One region of the Allorhizobium sp. Av2 genome, then DNA from elsewhere that is predicted to be linked to it. Evidence: riboswitches for the same ligand, from Rfam matches in the RefSeq annotation. Region 1 holds a riboswitch; each other region holds the start of a gene.
The links. Region 1 has a riboswitch for cobalamin ahead of bluB (5,6-dimethylbenzimidazole synthase). Riboswitches for the same ligand answer to the same signal wherever they lie in the genome.

Region 1 (5,979 bases):
CGAACATTCTTCATTGGCGGCTCCCATCGTTCCTTTTGTCGAACAATCGAAACAAACGACCGTCTATCGATATCAGGCCCATAAAAATCAAAGCCATGCCAGCGAAATGGTTGAATGCTAAGACCTCCCCCAGAAACACGCTTCCCAAAACGATGGCGCTCACAGGAATGAGCAAGGTCACCAGAGAACTGTTAATCGCGCCGCCCACGGCGAGAATATGAAAAAAGATAATATAGGCCAGCGCGGTGGACAGCAGCCCCAAGCCCAGAAGCGCTGCGATGACGCCACCGCTCGGCGCTGCCAAGTGCCAAGGCGCGTCCACAAAGGCAACGATTGGTATCATCATAAGGGTCGTCGCCGTCGTCTGGCCAAAGGCACTTGTCGTTGGCGTAATTCCCATGCGCCGAAACCGGCGGCCAAAGACACCTGCAAACCCGTAGGATAGAGCAGCCCCAAGGCAGGCAAACAGGGCCAGCAACGAAAGCTCGTGTGATGACAGGCCATTGCCGGACATCAGCACCAGAACACCCATGAAGCCAAAGAGGATGCCTGCGACCTTATTGGGTGCCAGCCGTTCTTCTTCGGTCAGGAAATGCGCCACAACAATCGAAAAGATTGGCGTCGTTGCATTCAGGATCGAAGCAAGGCCGCTGGCAATCTGCGTCTGCCCCCAAAAGAGAAGGCTGAACGGAATCAAATTGTTCAACAACCCCATACCGAAGAAAGCCACCCAGATTTTCGTGGCTGTTGGAATGGCCTGTCGCGTTACCCGCAGATAGACATACAAAGCCAAGGCCGCAATTGCCACACGCGCAAAAACGACAGTAAACGGCGGCAGTTCAGAAAGGGCAACCTTTGAAAAGAAGAAAGAACCGCCCCACAGAACGGATAGAAACAAAAGGAGAGCCCAGTCTGAAAGGCCCATGGATTCTGTTTTCTGCATATAAAGATCCTGTCGTGATGCAACAGGGCAAACCTATCCGATCTCACGCCCCTTACTCGCCGGAATCGGACTCCGTCCTTTTATGAGTATCCAGACTGCTATAATATCCAGCCATGAGTTTGGATATTTCCATATGCGAGCAAGCATGGCTGGCACGTAACCCAGATTTCGACGGACGATTCTTCATCGGCGTTCGAACCACAGGGGTGTATTGCCGTTGCGTGTGCCCCGTGCGCCTACCCTATCGCTGCAACGTCGAATTCCTGCCAAGTGCAACGGCGGCTGAACTGGCGGGCTATAGGCCCTGTTTGCGCTGTCGGCCGGAAACAGCGCCATTTTGTCCTGCCTGGAAAGGAAGTGCGACGATTGTGGAAAGAGCCGCCAGACTTATAAGAGAGGAAGGAGCCCTTGATGCACGAGAAGCAACAGTAGAAATGCTTGCCGAGCACGTCGGAGTTGGCGCACGACATCTTACCCGCCTGTTCCAGAAACATCTTGGAGCAAGCCCTATTCAGGTGGCTAAAACAGCCCGCGTGCAACGCGCAAAACGCCTCATCACCGAAACGGACCTGCCGATCACTGACATCGCTCTACAATCCGGCTTCACAAGCCTCAGACGCTTTAATGCAGTTTTTCAGGAGGTCTATAAGCGCCCGCCAACAGCCATCAAACGAGCATCTCGGATGCAAAATTCATAGAAGTTTTGCGATCATTTAAACTTTCTTGGGGCGTTCATCACTATATCCTCATCGCATTCGATATTACAAAATGCACGTCATCCGGCACCCTTCCACCCCTCCTCAAACACCAAATCCTCCAACGCTAGCCGCTTACGCCACCCCTTCACCTGCAATTCCGGCTCATCATACAGCTCCGCAACGTGGCCAAGGCACAGCCACCCCACAATCTCAATCCGGTCTGGAATATTGAGAATGGCGCGCAAATCAGCATCGTGAAAAATGCTGACCCAGCCGACGCCAATGCCTTCTGCGCGGGCGGCGAGCCAGAGGTTCTGGATGGCGCAGACGGTGGAATAGCTGTCCATGCGGGGGTTATGGGTTCGCCCTAGCACCACGGGGCCTGCGCGGTCTGGATCGCAGGTGACGCAGATGCCGAGTGGGGCTTTGAGAATCCCTTCCAGCTTCAGATTGCGGTAAAGCGTGGCTTTTTCGCCTTCAAACAGCGCAGCCGCCTCGTCATTGGCCTTGGAAAAAGCCTGCCAGACGGCTTGGCGGCGGTCAGCGTCGCGCACCAGGATGAAATTCCATGGTTGCATGAAGCCGACAGAGGGGGCGTGGTGGGCGGCGGTGAGGATGCGCCAGAGCGTGTCATCGTCGATTGGGTCGGCTAAAAATTCATCGCGCACGTCGCGGCGGGTCATGATGGCCCGGTAGACGGCGGCGCGTTCTTCGTCAGAAAAGGCTCCGGCGGACACCAGAGCATCGTTCACTAAGTCCTGCATCGTTTGGTCCCCAACAATGCGCCCCACGCGATCCCTTGCGAATCGCGATCAAGCAAAACGCACCTGCCGTCCGCGCAGATGCGTCTATCATGTCAGGCCGGTCTTCTGACTGGGTTTCATCTGGCTAACGCACCCTTCCCGGTCTCACCAGTGGGTCGGGAATTTCTTCCCTTTGCGTCAGCCATCCACCTCACAGCGTTGGGCACGTTGCGGAATTTCACCGCATTCCCGATTCTCCCGCAAACATGCAGGCACCTGACAAAGGGCTGGTACTGTCAGACTGCGGCAATGCTTAGGCGATCGCCGGAAAATACCGCACATAGGCGAATTCCTGGCCGTCCGGCGACCAGCTAGGCACATTGATCGTCCCCTGCCCACCAAACAGCTCAAACAGGGTTTCGACATTGCCGCCGTCCATGTCCATCAGACGCATGCGGACATGGAGATCGCGCGGGTGATCGAAGACATCGGCGTCATAGGAAATGAACACCACCTTGCGGTTATCAGGACAGGGATGGGGAAACCAGTCGCCCTGCCCGTCATACGTCAGACGCTGTACGTCCGTACCATCCGGGCGAATGCGCCAGATCTGCATCGTGCCGCTGCGGCTGGAGTTGAAATAGATCCACGCGCCATCCGCCGACCAGTCCGGCCCATCATTGCGGCCTTCGCCATGGGTCAGGCGGCGCTCGTCGCTGCCGTCAACCGAAATCGTATAGATGTCGAAGACCTGGTCGCGGATACCGCAATAACACACCCTTCCGCCATCCGGCGACCAGCCATGCCAGTAGGAGGGCAGGTTTTCGGTGATCTGGATCGGCTTGCCACCTTCGGCTGGCAGGATGTAGAGGCAGGTTTTGCCGTGCTGCACCTTGTCGCAGATCGCCAGCCATTGACCATCCGGCGAAAGGCCGTGGTCATTGTTGCAGCGGGTGGCAAAGCCGGTGTCGATCTTTTCCGGCACCGGCTGCCCGACCAGAGGCAGGCGATACATCAACCCGTCATCATTCAGGATCAGGGAGGCGCCATCCCGCGACCAGTTCGGCGCTTCCACCAAACGTTCCGTCTGCCAGACAATGCGGCTCTGGCGGGTCTCAATATTGTAAATCTCGACAGAGCTGCGCATTGCCGCTAGCGATCCCGGAACCGATTGGTAATCGGATAACGGCGATCCCGGCCAAAGTTTTTCTTGGTGATCTTCACGCCCGGAGCCGACTGGCGGCGCTTGTATTCGGCCAGATAAAGCAGGTGTTCGATGCGATGCACGGTGGCGATGTCATGGCCGCGCGCCAAAATCTCGTCCACCGACATTTCCTTTTCCACCAGGCATTCCAAGATGTCATCCAGCACCGGATAGGGCGGCAGGCTGTCCTGGTCCTTCTGGTCGGGGCGCAGTTCGGCAGATGGGGCCTTGGAGATGATGTTGGCCGGAATGACCTCACCCGCCGGGCCAAGCGCACCCACTGGCACATGGCCATTGCGCCAAGCCGACAGCGCATAGACCTGCATCTTGTAGAGGTCCTTGATCGGATTGAAGCCGCCGTTCATGTCGCCGTAGAGCGTCGCATAGCCCACCGACATTTCCGATTTATTGCCCGTGGTTACCACCATCGAGCCGAACTTGTTGGACACCGCCATCAGGATAGTGCCACGGGTGCGGCTTTGCAGGTTTTCCTCGGTAATGCCGCTTTCCGTTCCCTCGAACATATCGGCAAGGCTGGAGAGAAAGCCCTCTACCGGCTCTGAAATCGGCACGATGTCATAATGGCAGCCAAGCGCCTTGGCGCAATCGGCGGCATCCTTGAAGCTTTCCTCGGATGTGTAGCGATAGGGCAGCATGATGGTGCGCACCCGCTCATGCCCCAGCGCATCGACGGCCATTGCCGCACAAATCGCCGAATCAATGCCACCGGACAGGCCGAGCACCACACTCTTGAAGCCGTTCTTGTTCACATAATCGCGGAAACCCAACATGCAGGCGCGGTAATCCGCCTCCTCACCCTCGGGGATATCAGAGACTTTGCCTGCCGCGCAACTCCAGCCATCGGCGTCCCGCGTCCAGGTGGTCAGCACAATGCTTTCCTCGAACTGCGGCATCTGAAAAGCCAGCGTCTTATCCGCATTGAAGCAGAAGCTGGCACCATCGAACACCAGTTCGTCTTGCCCGCCCACCTGATTGGCGAAAACCAGCGGCAAGCCGCTTTCGATCACCTGGCGCAGCACGACCTGATAGCGCACCTGAAGCTTGCCATGGTAATAGGGCGATCCATTGGGAACCAGCAGAATTTCCGCACCGCTTTCGGCCAGTGTCTCGCAAACGCCGAGATCGTTCCAGATTTCCTCGCAGATCGGCACGCCCAGCCGCACGCCACGGAAGCTCACCGGTCCCGGCATGTCGCCTTCGACAAACACCCGCTTCTCATCGAATTCGCCGTAATTGGGCAGATCGATCTTGTCGCGCAGACCGAGGATTTTGCCGCCATCGATGATCGCCACCGAATTGTGCCGGCCTTTATCGCCCTGACGCGGAAAGCCGATGATAACTCCCGGTCCGCCATCGGCGGTATCGGCGGCCAGTTCATCCACCGCTGCCTTACAGGCTTGAAGGAAGGCGGGTTTCAGCACCAGATCTTCCGGCGGATAGCCGGAAATGAACAGCTCGGATAGCAACAGAAGATCGGCCCCCAGCGCGGCGGCCTTGGCGCGGGCGGCCCGGGCAAGGCTGAGATTGCCCACCACATCGCCCACGGTCGGGTTGAACTGAGCCACGGCAATGCGCAGCGTTTCGGGTCTTTGGACTGTGTCGCTCATGGCTCAAGGTTTACCCCGGCCATCGGTGGACTGCAACGGCCCAAAACGACCTGCTGAGATGAAAAATAGTGCGTTCCGGTTTCCTCAAAAGAGCATGGAGGGCGCGGCTCTATTGCAGGCAACAAACCGAGAAGATGGATTTTGGCCCACGTCCTACCTGATATAATTGACGGCGAGCGTCATCTTGCTCCCGTGAATGCCAGTCAAATATGCTTGAAACTATTTTGAAATATTCAAGTTCTCGAGGGGCCGCACCGTCCCTGATATCAGCAGGAGAATACCAAAGACAGTTTGTTAAACAGGAATTTTTATTCCCATATATTTTATGGGACAAAGCACGTATGTTTTGAGCATGATCGTTGCATCGGCATCGCAATGAAAATACAAGGTAGCACGATGATCTTGGATGAAGATTAACCGGAAGTTGCCTGGCTTACCGCTATTCTTGTTGCCATAGAGCGTTCACTAAGACAGCCGTCAAAAAACACCTATTGCTCTTTCGTCATTGTCGGGTTCAACACAGATGTTGTCATCTCCGCGTTCACAAATCTCATCTCCATCCCTTCTGAGCCGTGAGGCGATAGCAGCGCATCCGCTGTTTCCGGAAATCGAGCGGGAAATTGCCCGGCACCTGATTGGGATACATCTTAAAACACCGCGCCTCTCACGCCTCAAGGCCTGTCACCGCAAATGGTTGATGTCGCATTCCATGTATGCGCTTGCCTTGCAGCGAACCCCGGAAGATCCGCTTTCGGGTCTGACG
Region 2 (5,979 bases), 460 kb from region 1:
AGCAGCGCCTGCGCGTAGGAGACGAAGTGACTGGCATTGCTATCGCCGCCCTCAATCAGATAGGCCCAAAGCGCCGATAGATCCGAGGCATCCAGGTTTGAAAAAGCCTCCAGCCCGGCATCCGGCTTGTCGTCGCCGGGCAGAACGACAATTTTTATCCCATGGCGGCGGGCGCAGGCGTGCAGCGCTTCCAGCGCATAATGAAAATAGCTGGCCCCACCCAGCGCCCTGACCACGATCAGTTTCGCATGGCGGGCCGTGCGCTCGATATAGGTATCGACCGACATCGGATGTTTCAGCGCCATCAGGCTGGCCAGCCGCCATGTCGCGGTCTCGGCTTGCCGCGCTAGCGCCGCCGCGATGGCGGACAGCTCGGTATCGGCGGCGGACAGAAACAGGATATCCCCTGGCGTCTGGCCAAGGTCTATCGCGTCATCCCCGTCGCTAATCGAGCCTTGCTGGGCAAGCAGAAGATGCATGGCTTACGCTGCCGCCCGGATGGCATCGGCAATCGCCGATTGGTCGAGATCATGCAGGCCAATCACCACCAGTCGCGTCGTCCGTTGCTCGCCCGACGCCCAGGGCCGGTCATAATATTGGTCGATGCGGTTGCCGACCGCCTGTACCACCAGCCGCATCGGCTTGCCCGGCACATCCACGAAGCCTTTCAGCCGCAGCACGTCATGCGCTTCGATCACGGTCTTCAAGCCATCGACAAAGCGGTCCGGCTCGCGCACCTGCGGCAGATCGACGACAAAACTGTCAAATTCATCGTGATCGTGATGATGGTCATGCGCCTCGCCGCTCGCATGCAGCGCCTCATGCTCCAGCTCGTGATGGGATTTGCGATTGTCGATATCGGCTTCCGAGCCGGCACCGATGCCAAGCAGCACCATAACCGGCACATCGCCATTCTTCGCCTCGATCAGGGTCGGCTTGCGGCTCATCCGGGCGGTCACATCGGTTCGCACTTTGGCGAGGCCATCGGCATCGAGCAGATCAGTCTTGTTGAGAACGATCATGTCGGCGCAGGTCAGCTGATCCTCGAACAGCTCCTCGATCGGGCTTTCATGATCGAGACTGTCATCGGCGGCGCGCTGGGCATCGATCCGGTCGTGGTCATCGGCAAACCGGCCAGCGGCGACAGCGGCACTATCGACCACCGTTACAACGCCATCCACGGTAACGCGGGTGCGGATGTCAGGCCAGTTGAAGGCGGCCACCAGCGGCTGCGGCAAAGCAAGGCCGGAGGTCTCGATGACGATATGGTCGGGCAAGACATCCCGTGCCAGCAGCTTTTGCATGGTCGGCACGAAATCATCGGCAACGGTGCAGCAGATGCAGCCATTCGTCAGTTCGATAATGTCGTCCTCGGTGCAAGTCTCGGCGCCGCAACCTTTCAGTACTTCGCCATCCACACCCAGATCGCCAAACTCGTTAATGATCAACGCGATTTTCTTACCACCCGCGTTCATCAGCATATTGCGGATGATGGTTGTCTTACCAGCGCCGAGAAAGCCGGTGATCACAGTGACGGGAATTTTCTGTTGCAACATTGTTCAGCCTTTCATTTTCAGGGGCAGGCCAGCCGCGACGAAATAAACCTCGTCAGCGCTTGCCGCGATCAATTGATGAAGCCGCCCGGCATGGTCGCGGAAATGGCGCGCCATGCGGTTTTCCGGCACAATGCCAAGGCCGACTTCATTGGAAACAAGCACGATGGAGGCGGAAAGCCGGGGCAGCAGATCCGCAAGGGCCGCCGCCTCAGCAGCCATGTCGCGCCCCTCCTCCATCATCAGATTGGTCACCCAGAGCGTCAGGCAATCGACCAGCACCACCCGGCCTGGCGCATCGATATGCCTAAGCGTGTCCACCAGCGCCAGGGGCTCTTCATGCGTCACCCAAAGGCCGCCACGATCCTGCTGATGCTGGTCGATCCGGGCGCGCATTTCCTCGTCCCAGGCCCGCCCGGTCGCGAGATAATGACGCTCCAGGCCGGTCTCTGCACAAAGTTGTTCGGCAAAATGCGACTTGCCGGACCGCGCGCCTCCGAGAACGAAGACACGTTTCGAAACTGTGTCTGCCATGGAGTCAGTTTCCACCCGTTGGCGGCGTATAGAGCCCGCTGGAACGCGGCACAAAGCCCGGCCATGCGGATGGGGCCACATCGGTAGCGGATGGCGCAGAAGACCGCACATCCGGCCTTGGCTGCGACAGCGCCCCGCCAAAGGTGGAATTGGAACCCGGTGGCGCCTGGAATTGCTGTTGAGCAGGCCGCTCAGAAGGGCCAGAGGGCGCATGACGGGAAAAGGGCAGCAGCGCAAAAACCAGCGCCGCCAGCACAAGCAGCGCTAAGGCCGCACCTATGCTGCGTGATGACACGAGCGTCATAATGACCTGCCTCCATTGGGCGCAGGCGGCGTAATACAAAACGGCCAAATGACCGTGAAGCGGAGCCTAAAAGGCCCGCGATCAATCTGTTGCGCCACGACAACCTCCGTGCTGGCGTCGGGGATCTCTCCCCCAATTGGGCGTAAAGCCCGTCACGGACGGCAGGTCTCCTGGCTCACAGCGTCAAACCGGTACCATCACGGCACCAGTTCGCAGATTTTCCTCACCTTCCCGGAGTCCACGGCAAAATCGAAAAGGCGGACGATTCGTAGATAAAGAGGCGTCCAACCCCGGCAGATCGCTTTGCCACTCCAGTGGCTTTTCCGGCCTATCCGCTCACCGCACCGGCCACACCACGCGGCCCGCCATGCAAGGATCTTCAAAACCGGATTGAAAACCCTCGCTGTTCTACAGTCGCGGGGTCGGCTGCGTTTGGCATGCCCTGTCTGGGTCCACGCCTTCGCATTCCCTTTTGCTTTCCAGCCTCAATCTCTTCAGGCCGAAAACCATCCGCCTCTAGGGTTAGCAGAATGAGGTTTGAAGTCAATCTGCAAGCCATCAGCCATCGCTCTCTCGTGTCTTGGTACCCGCTATAGTTTTGGCGCGGTCAGGGAAAACAGCGAGCGGATCCGGGCTGAAATTTCTTCCGCCAGGCTTTCAGGGCCAAGCGTCTGATCATTGGTAATGGTCAGCACCTTGAACGCGCCCTGAGCGACCACATCACCGGTTTCAACCGAGGCAGCGCTGACTTTGATCTCGGCTTCATTGTGCTGCTTGTCCAGCCCCAGCCCACTTGCCATCGTCTCGACCCTGACCGTCAGAATCACCCGCGGCAGAACCTCGCTGCGCACCGTGGCAGCAACGGCAGAAGACAGTCGCCGCTCCACGCCCTGCACCAAGGCCAACGGCACTTTCGGACCCGCCAGCACGGTGACCGCGCGAATATCATAGTAAAACTTCTTCGGCGCTGATTGAAACAGCCCGGTCATGCACCCGGCAAGTGCCATGCAGATCGATAGAAAGGCAAAAACGCGCAAATACCGCAGCAAGGTCAAACTCCGCACAAAGATATGGCACGGACCATCAAAGCCAGAGCTTGCCGCAAGCTTATGCCATAAGTCCGCAACGGAGATAGACGTAATGAGGGCGTTTTGACGAATTATGCCGCCTTTTGCTGACCACAAAGCAGGGAATGTTGCGCAAAAGAAAATATGCGCTGGCTTCTTCTTAAACAAAGCCATTATAGGACCGTCTTGTGCCTGAAGGTCGACAACTCCACACCCTCTCAATGGTGAGAATTTCACCCGGAAAAGGCCTGCTTTGAGCGCGCCAAGATCAAGCTCAAATCTTAGCCGAAGCACAATAAATAGCCATGAATCTGCACAAACGCATAGCAGTCGCCCATTTATTGCACTGCCACAAATGCTTTCCCCGATGTATAAGCATGTCAACAGCTGAGGCGGGAGAGACCGCCGGATCAGCAAACAAGATCTCGAGGAAATGTCATGAACCCGATCCGCATTGCTAAAAACTGGATTAGCTATCGCCGCACTCTGTCCGAACTGGGCGGCCTGTCGAACCAGACCCTGTCCGATATCGGCATCACCCGTTACGACATCCGTCACATTGCCAACCGTTCGTTCCGTTAATCGGATCCGGTTTTAAAATTTGAATTGAATGTTCGAACGGCGCTTTTGGCGCCGTTTTCTATTTCTAACTCTCCAAACCAAGCTTGCATCTCCAAAGTGCAATTTGCTCTGTTCAAGATTGGAAGCGGCGGCAAGGCGTGATAAGCAGCCGCCATGACAGACAACAACTCCTATTCCCCTATTCACATCATTGGCGGCGGGCTGGCTGGCTCCGAAGCCGCATGGCAGATCGCTGAGGCGGGCGTGCCGGTCATTCTTCATGAGATGCGCGGCCTTCGCGGCACCGACGCCCATAAGACCGATAGCCTTGCTGAGCTTGTCTGCTCCAATTCCTTCCGCTCCGACGATGCCACCGCCAATGCGGTCGGGGTTATCCATGCGGAAATGCGGCTGGCCGGCTCGTTGATCATGGCCTGCGCCGACCGTCATCAGGTACCGGCGGGTGGCGCGCTTGCCGTTGACAGGGACGGCTTTGCCGAGGCCGTGACGCAGGCGCTGCAAGCTCACCCGCTCGTAACCGTGGTGCGCGAGGAAATCACCGGCCTGCCGCCGCGCGATTGGGATCTCAGCATCATCGCCAGCGGTCCGCTGACATCACCGGCACTGGCCGAGGCCATCCGCGCTGAAACCGGCGAGGACGCGCTTGCCTTTTTCGACGCCATCGCCCCCATCGTCCACCGTGACAGCATCAATATGGATATCTGCTGGTATCAGTCGCGCTATGACAAGGTTGGCCCGGGCGGTACGGGTAAGGATTACATCAACTGCCCGCTGGACGAGGCCCAGTATAACGCCTTCATCGATGCATTGATTGCCGGTGACGCAGTCGGCTTCAAGGAATGGGAAGGCACACCCTATTTCGACGGCTGCCTGCCCATCGAAGTCATGGCAGAACGCGGGCGTGAAACCCTGCGCCATGGACCGATGAAGCCGATGGGGCTGACCAATTCCCATAACCCTACCGTGAAAGCCTATGCCGTCGTGCAGCTGCGCCAGGATAATGCGTTGGGCACGCTCTATAATATGGTCGGCTTCCAGACCAAGCTGCGCTACGGCGCCCAGGCCGAGATTTTTCGGATGATCCCCGGTCTGGAAAACGCCGAATTCGCCCGGCTGGGTGGCCTGCACCGCAATACCTATATCCATTCACCAGTGCTGCTTGATCCGTCTCTTTCCCTAAAGAGCAGACCGGGCCTGCGTTTTGCCGGGCAGATCACCGGCTGCGAAGGCTATGTCGAGAGCGCCTCCATCGGTCTTCTGGCCGGTCGCTTTGCTGCTGCCGAGCGCAAGGGCGAAGCCCATAGCCCGCCGCCGGTGACAACGGCGCTCGGTGCGCTGCTCAACCATATTACCGGTGGCCATATCGTGTCCAATGACGAACCCGGCAAAAAGTCTTTCCAGCCGATGAACATCAACTTCGGACTGTTTCCGGATCTGGAGCCCGGCTCCATCGTCAAGCCAGAAGGCGTGAAGCGTTTCCGGGGCAAGGACAAGACTGTCATGAAGCGCCAGTTGATCGCCATCCGCGCCCTAACCCATTGCCGGGAATGGCTCGGCCTGCCGCCGCACATCCCACAGCCGGTTGCCGAAATGGAAGACGCGGGCCTTTAATACCGAGGCCCGAAGATCTCAATGGACGTGATTGTCCCATCCTACTCAAGAGGATGTCTTGTCAAACCTGTCTTCCGCCGGCTCCAAATCGTTCGGCGCGATATAGTTGCCGAGCAGCCATAGCGAAACTTCTGCTGCCTCGGCGGGCTTGGCGAAAATATAGTCGCCGTTATGCTGGGCTGCATCGAGAAACGTGATGTGGAAACCGTGAACGCTTTCCAAGGGCTGGACCTGCACATGCCCCGGCTCGATCAAATGGCAGGCATAATGATTGCGAAGATTGCGCATGAAGCCTGCACGGTTGTCATGAAGCCTGACGAATACCGCT
Region 3 (5,979 bases), on a different replicon from region 1:
ACGCAGCAATGTCTGCCAAGGCGGCAACCGGTTTCCAGTTTGACCAGATCACCACCGACGGTCTGCGCCACGCGCTTCGTCGGGCGTTGGACGCCTATGCCGTACCCCGCCATTGGCGGCGGTTGCAGCTTCAGGCCATGCGGGCACATTACAGTTGGGAGCGCAGCGCCGAACAATATGCCGCCCTTTATAATGCCGTCACTCATCGCCGTATCCCGGCGCGGACCAAGCTGGCTCGGAGCCTGCATTCATGACGGACTCAACGCCGGAAACCATGCGGGGGCGTATCAACGCCCACCGCGAATTGCTGATTTCACTTCTGACGGCAAGCCTGCAAGGACCTGAGGCCTTCAAGGATCTGATCCGTAGTCTCGAACAGGAAAGCCACCTTAGCGACGGACAGGAAGATCCCGGCGCGGTTCCAAACCGGGCGCTTTCCGAAGCTGCTGCCAAGGCGCGCGAAACCCGCGATATTCTTCAGGCAGCCAAGGCCCGCGCGGCAGACACACGCACAGAACCGCTCTCCTGAAGCAGAAGAGTAGGCCTTCCGAATGACTAACTTTCCATCACAAAATCGACTTGCCTGGTAAAACAGCGGATAAAAGCTTGCTGCTGAGCGCCAAGCTTTTATGGTTGGCGGGTGTTTATTGTCAAAGGTACCCCATGACCGTTTCCCCCAATTCATCCGCCTCACTTTGGTCGATCATCGATACCAAGACGCCTGACTTTATCGCCTTGAGCGACCGGATCTGGGGCATGCCGGAAACCTGCTACATGGAAGAATCGTCCGTCGCAGAGCATGTCGCCATGCTGAAGGCGGAGGGATTTCGCGTCAGCGAAAAATTGGCCGGAATCCCAACAGCCGTGATGGGCGAAGCAGGGGAGGGCGGTCCCATCATTGCGTTTCTGGGCGAATATGATGCCCTGTCCGGGCTCAGCCAGGAAGCGGGCGTCGCTGAACATAAGCCAATTGCCGCAGGTGGTAACGGCCATGGCTGCGGCCACAACCTGCTCGGCTCCGCAGCTCTCTTGGCCGCCGCTGCCCTGAAAGACTGGTTGAAAGAAAAAGGCTTGCCCGGTCGGGTGCGCTATTATGGTTGCCCAGCCGAAGAGGGCGGAGCCGCCAAGGCCTTTATGGTCAGGGCAGGGGCGTTCGAAGGCGTCGATATCGCCATCAGTTGGCACCCGAATTCCTTCGCTGGCGTACAGCGCACCACCTCGCTTGCAAATTCCCGTGTCGATTTCACTTTCCGGGGAAGGGCGGCCCATGCCGGATCAAACCCCGATCTGGGGCGCAGCGCTCTCGACGCGGTGGAACTGATGAGCGTCGGCGTCAATTATATGCGCGAACACATGCCATCCGATTGCCGCGTACACGCCGCCATTCTCGATGCGGGTGGTATTTCGCCAAATGTCGTACAGGCCTATGCCAAGGTTCGCTATCTGATCCGCGCCCCGGAACTGCAAGGCATGAAGACCCTTGTGGAGCGGGTCAAGAAAATTGGCGAGGGCGCGGCATTGATGACCGAGACCCGGCTGGAAACACAGGTGATCAGCGCCGTTTCCAACGTGCTGACCAATGGTCCGCTGATGGCGGCCATGCAGGAGGCCTGGGAAGAACTCGGCCCACCACCTTTTGATGCGGCGGACCGAGCTTTTGCCGAAACGATCCGCGCCGTGTTGACGCCGGAAGAAAAGTCGGCGCCCTGGCGTTTCGAGGGGCTGCCGGAACGCGATATCCCGCTTGCCGATTTCATTCTGCCCGCCCATGACCGCACGCCGCTGCTGACAGGGTCAACCGATGTCGGCGATGTCAGCTGGGTGGTGCCAACCGTCCAGGCCGATGGGCCAACCTGCGCCATCGGCACACCGTTCCATACCTGGCAATTGGTGACGCAGGGGAAAAGTCCGCTGGCGCACAAGGGCATGATCGCGGCGGCAAAGGTCATGGCCGCCACGGGCCGCGCCGCCTTTGAAAGCGAACAATTACGCGAAGCTGCTCTTGCCGATCTCGTCGCCCGTCGTAAGGGCCAGCCCTATCAAAGCCCCTTGCCTACCGACGCCGAACCGCCAATCGTTGAAATGGGTGGCCGTAAGTAAGAACCCGTATCCAGGGTCACTTTCAACGGTCTGCCTCCTTAAAGCTTTCCCGGATTTGTTCGGCGTGGCACCAAGCCGACCGGACAAATCCAAGGTATTTAGCTTGACGTTCTTTATGTAACGTTATAACAAAACCATGATATCGATATAGTTTGAAAACGGACTTGTGCGGAACCGCAACCCATGTCAGTGATAGATCCAAATGGTGCTGTGGCTTTGCAAAGAAGGCTGCGGCTGAAAAGGGAATACGGTGAGGCTTACCCAACAGGGACCGAAACCGTGGCTGCCCCCGCAACTGTAAGCGGCGAGTGGGCCTGCACGATGCCACTGGCGATAAGCCGGGAAGGCGCAGGCCAACAGCGACCCGCAAGCCAGGAGACCTGCCATTTAGATGTTCAACCGCAACGGACGGGGTGTTCCGATGGCAGCGATAAGACTTCAGGTCCGCCGAGAGGCGTGGCCATCCTTTCCTTGTTCAGACGATCCGGCCCGAGGCGCGGCACGCCTGATGTCCGGTCTACCGATGCAGGCTCCTGCATGAGCTGTGATGGTCATGGTGCCTCGCTTGAGGTGAGGGGGCTCAGCTATGGGCCAACGGGCGCGCGATCTCTGATAAAAAACGTAGATTTTACGCTTGCCGCTGGTGAGCGTCTGGCCATTATCGGCCCGAATGGAGCTGGCAAGACATCGCTGCTGCGCTGCCTTTATCGTGCCGTGCGCCCCAGTGAGGGCAGGGTGCTGCTCGACGGGCAGGATCTATGGACAATCGATCCGCGGACGGTTGCCCGCCGGATCGCAGTCGTAGTCCAGGAAATGCCGGCAGATTTCCCTTTTACCGTCGAAGATATCGTCATGATGGGCCGAATTCCCTGGCAGAAAAGCGCATGGAAAAGGTCGCAGGGTACCGGAGACGACAAAGCCAGAGCGCTGCATGCCATGGATCACCTCCATGTCACCGATCTGGCGCGACGTGATTTTGCGACTTTGTCAGGCGGCGAAAAGCAACGCGTTCTCGTCGCAAGGGCGCTGGCGCAAGACCCGCAATTGCTCATTCTGGATGAGCCATCCAACCATCTCGATATTCGCAACCAGTTGGAAATTCTCGATCTGCTGCGTGGTCTCGGCATCACCATCGTGACCACGCTGCATGACATCAATCTTGCCGCAGGCTTTGCCACGAGAGCAATTATCCTGAAGGACGGACAGATGATTGCCGAGGGCTGTCCGCACGATGTCCTGACCGCAGACCATCTGTCCGCAGCCTTCACCGTTCAAACCCATGTCCACAGCCTGGATGGCGGCGCAACCCGCAATTTTTCCTTCGCGCTCAGTGCCTGATCCGCAACCCATTGGACCATTTATGAAAAACGTACTTCTCACTTTCGTGCTCTCAACCTTTCTTGCAGCAGTCAATCTCACCGCAGCCGCAGCGGAACCCGTGACCGTCAAGAGCTGTAACCGTGAGGTTACCTTTGATACAGCCCCGCAACGCGCCGTTTCCAATGACGTCAACCTGACCGAAATGATGCTGGCGCTGAAATTACAGGACCATATGGTCGGCTATACCGGGGTCTCCGGCTGGAAGACGCTGGACGAAAAATTGCGCGACGGCGTCAGCCAATTGCCGGAACTATCGCCGAAATATCCGAGCAAGGAAGTCCTGCTCAATGCCAATGCGGATTTCTATTTCGCTGGCTGGAATTATGGCATGAAGGTCGGCGGCGAGGTGACACCGGATACGCTCAGCCCATTGGGCATCAAGGTCTATGAACTGACGGAAAGCTGCATTCATATCATGGCCAAGGCCAAGCCGACCATGGACGATATGTTCGTTGACCTCATCAACTTGGGGCGAATATTCCGTGTCCAAGACAGGGCAGAGGCATTGGTTGCAGGCTATCGTCATCAATTGGCGAAAATCCAGGCCAAAATCAGTCCAACCGACAAGCCCGCAACCGTTTTTGTCTATGATTCCGGTGAACAAAAGCCGTTCACATCAGGCCGCTTCGGGATTCCGACAGCGATGATCGAAGCCGCTGGCGGCGTCAATATAATGGATGACGTGCAGAAAAGCTGGACGGAAGTGTCATGGGAACCGGTGATCGAGCGGAATCCGCAGGTGATTATCATCGTTAACTATGGCGAAGTGACCGCGCAGCAGAAGATCGATTATATGAAGCATAACCCGGCCTTCCAGAATATCGACGCTGTGAAAAATGATCGTTTCGTTGTGCTTGACTATGTCGAGGCAACCCCGGGACCGCGCAATATCGATGCCATCGCCCGTCTGGCCCAAGCCTTTCATCCGCAAAGTCTGTAAGTCTTGACTTTCATTAGACGTATATGTGTGCCGATCCTGCTGGTTCTGACGATCATCGTCGTCGTCAGTGCCGGTATTTCACTGGGTGCGGCTCCCATTCCTGTTGCCACCGTCTGGAAGATCCTCGCCAATCACCTGGTCCCGGGAAGTTTTCCGGTGGATTGGCCAGCGGGGCGGGTGAGCATCGTCTGGGATGTTCGATTTCCACGCGTGCTACTCGGTGGACTTGTCGGGGCTGGGCTGGCGCTAACCGGGGCGGTCCTGCAACCAGCGACCCGAAATCCACTCGCCGATCCGCATCTGCTCGGCGTCTCCTCTGGCGCCGCTTTCGGTGCAATCCTCGCGTTGCTGCATACCGGCATGGTCTTCGGACTGCTGACCGTACCGCTTTTCGCATTTGGCGGGGCGCTGCTCGCCACCGCCACGGTGGGACTGGTGGCGGGATTGACCCGTAGCCTTCAGGCCGACCGGCTGGTGCTGTCGGGCGTGATTGTCGGATTTTTCTTCACCGGGCTTGGGAATCTGCTGGTCTTTCTCGGAGATCCCCGCGCCACCCAAACCGTAACCTTCTGGATGTTGGGTGGGCTTGGCCTTGCCCAATGGCAGCATCTGATTTATCCCGCCGCCGTGCTCGCTGGTGGACTTTGCTATCTCCTGCCCAATGCGCGCTTGCTGAATGCCTTGGCCATGGGAGATGAGACGGCGGCGACCCTGGGCGTACCCGTCGCTCGGTTTCGCCTGACGCTATTTGTGATCTCGGCACTGATAACAGGGACAATGGTCGCTTTTTCAGGTGCCATCGGCTTTGTCGGCCTCATGGTTCCCCATATGGTGCGAGCACTGGCAGGATCAGACAATGTCCGCGTCCTGCCGCTCTCGGCGCTGACGGGCGCATTGGTGCTGATCCTCGCCGATCTCGTCGCAAGACTGGCCGTTGCACCGGAGGACATGCCGATTGGCATCGTCACAGGTCTTGCCGGATGCCTCGCCTTTCTCTGGATCATGCGCAAGGCCCGACCCGGCGCATAGACGGCGAGACTAGGCAGACAGAGCCTTCGCCAATTGGTGTATATGCGCCGCGCCAATGCCGCAGCACCCACCAATCATCGTTGCACCCGCGTCAGCCCAATCGCATGCAAAGCGGCAATAGGCATCATCGGTCAGGTCGGCGCGGGTCTCATGCAGGCCTTCATTCGCCGCAGCCTCCCCCTGCTCGCCTTCAAAGGCATTGGCATAGACACCGATGTCCAGGAAAACACCTTTTTGCCTGAATGTCGCGGCCGCCACATCGACGGCCGCCTTCATAACTTCCGGCTTGCTGCAATTGAACAGCAGCGCCGATGCGCCAGAGCCAGCCGCCCAAAGAGCCGCATCCTCAACCAATTCGCCGGAGCGAAGCTTCGGCTCGCCTCCAGCGTCCTGTCCCGCTTCATCGGCCAGCGTAAACGAAATCCAGAAGGGCTTGCCTGTTGCGGCAACCGCTTTTTGAACGGCTTCGCCTTCGGCAATCAGGCTGAGCGTTTCTCCAAGCCACACATCGACGAAGGGCGCAAGGTTGG

Region 2: linked by a shared signal. The riboswitch ahead of FS819_RS08550 (hypothetical protein) and the one ahead of bluB (5,6-dimethylbenzimidazole synthase) in region 1 are both predicted to bind cobalamin.
Region 3: linked by a shared signal. The riboswitch ahead of FS819_RS18265 (ABC transporter ATP-binding protein) and the one ahead of bluB (5,6-dimethylbenzimidazole synthase) in region 1 are both predicted to bind cobalamin.

Annotation. Positions count from the first base shown of each region.
Region 1 is NZ_CP192696.1:1,316,989-1,322,967, reverse strand. It holds gene FS819_RS06410 (methylated-DNA--[protein]-cysteine S-methyltransferase) at 1-14, opposite strand, end outside; gene FS819_RS06405 (DMT family transporter) at 11-943, opposite strand; gene FS819_RS06400 (bifunctional transcriptional activator/DNA repair enzyme AdaA) at 1,057-1,641, shown strand; gene bluB (5,6-dimethylbenzimidazole synthase) at 1,719-2,405, opposite strand; cobalamin riboswitch at 2,484-2,679, opposite strand; gene FS819_RS06390 (TolB family protein) at 2,698-3,531, opposite strand; gene FS819_RS06385 (NAD+ synthase) at 3,537-5,216, opposite strand; gene FS819_RS06380 (hypothetical protein) at 5,914-5,979, shown strand, end outside.
Region 2 is NZ_CP192696.1:1,781,625-1,787,603, forward strand. It holds gene cobN (cobaltochelatase subunit CobN) at 1-479, opposite strand, end outside; gene cobW (cobalamin biosynthesis protein CobW) at 483-1,556, opposite strand; gene cobU (bifunctional adenosylcobinamide kinase/adenosylcobinamide-phosphate guanylyltransferase) at 1,560-2,087, opposite strand; gene FS819_RS08550 (hypothetical protein) at 2,092-2,391, opposite strand; cobalamin riboswitch at 2,535-2,917, opposite strand; gene FS819_RS08555 (hypothetical protein) at 2,982-3,440, opposite strand; gene FS819_RS08560 (DUF1127 domain-containing protein) at 3,897-4,040, shown strand; gene trmFO (methylenetetrahydrofolate--tRNA-(uracil(54)-C(5))-methyltransferase (FADH(2)-oxidizing) TrmFO) at 4,194-5,651, shown strand; gene FS819_RS08570 (hypothetical protein) at 5,697-5,979, opposite strand, start outside.
Region 3 is NZ_CP192697.1:41,771-47,749, reverse strand. It holds gene glgA (glycogen synthase GlgA) at 1-254, shown strand, start outside; gene FS819_RS18275 (hypothetical protein) at 251-529, shown strand; gene FS819_RS18270 (amidohydrolase) at 664-2,100, shown strand; cobalamin riboswitch at 2,287-2,502, shown strand; gene FS819_RS18265 (ABC transporter ATP-binding protein) at 2,638-3,438, shown strand; gene FS819_RS18260 (ABC transporter substrate-binding protein) at 3,461-4,420, shown strand; gene FS819_RS18255 (FecCD family ABC transporter permease) at 4,448-5,449, shown strand; gene FS819_RS18250 (homocysteine S-methyltransferase family protein) at 5,459-5,979, opposite strand, start outside.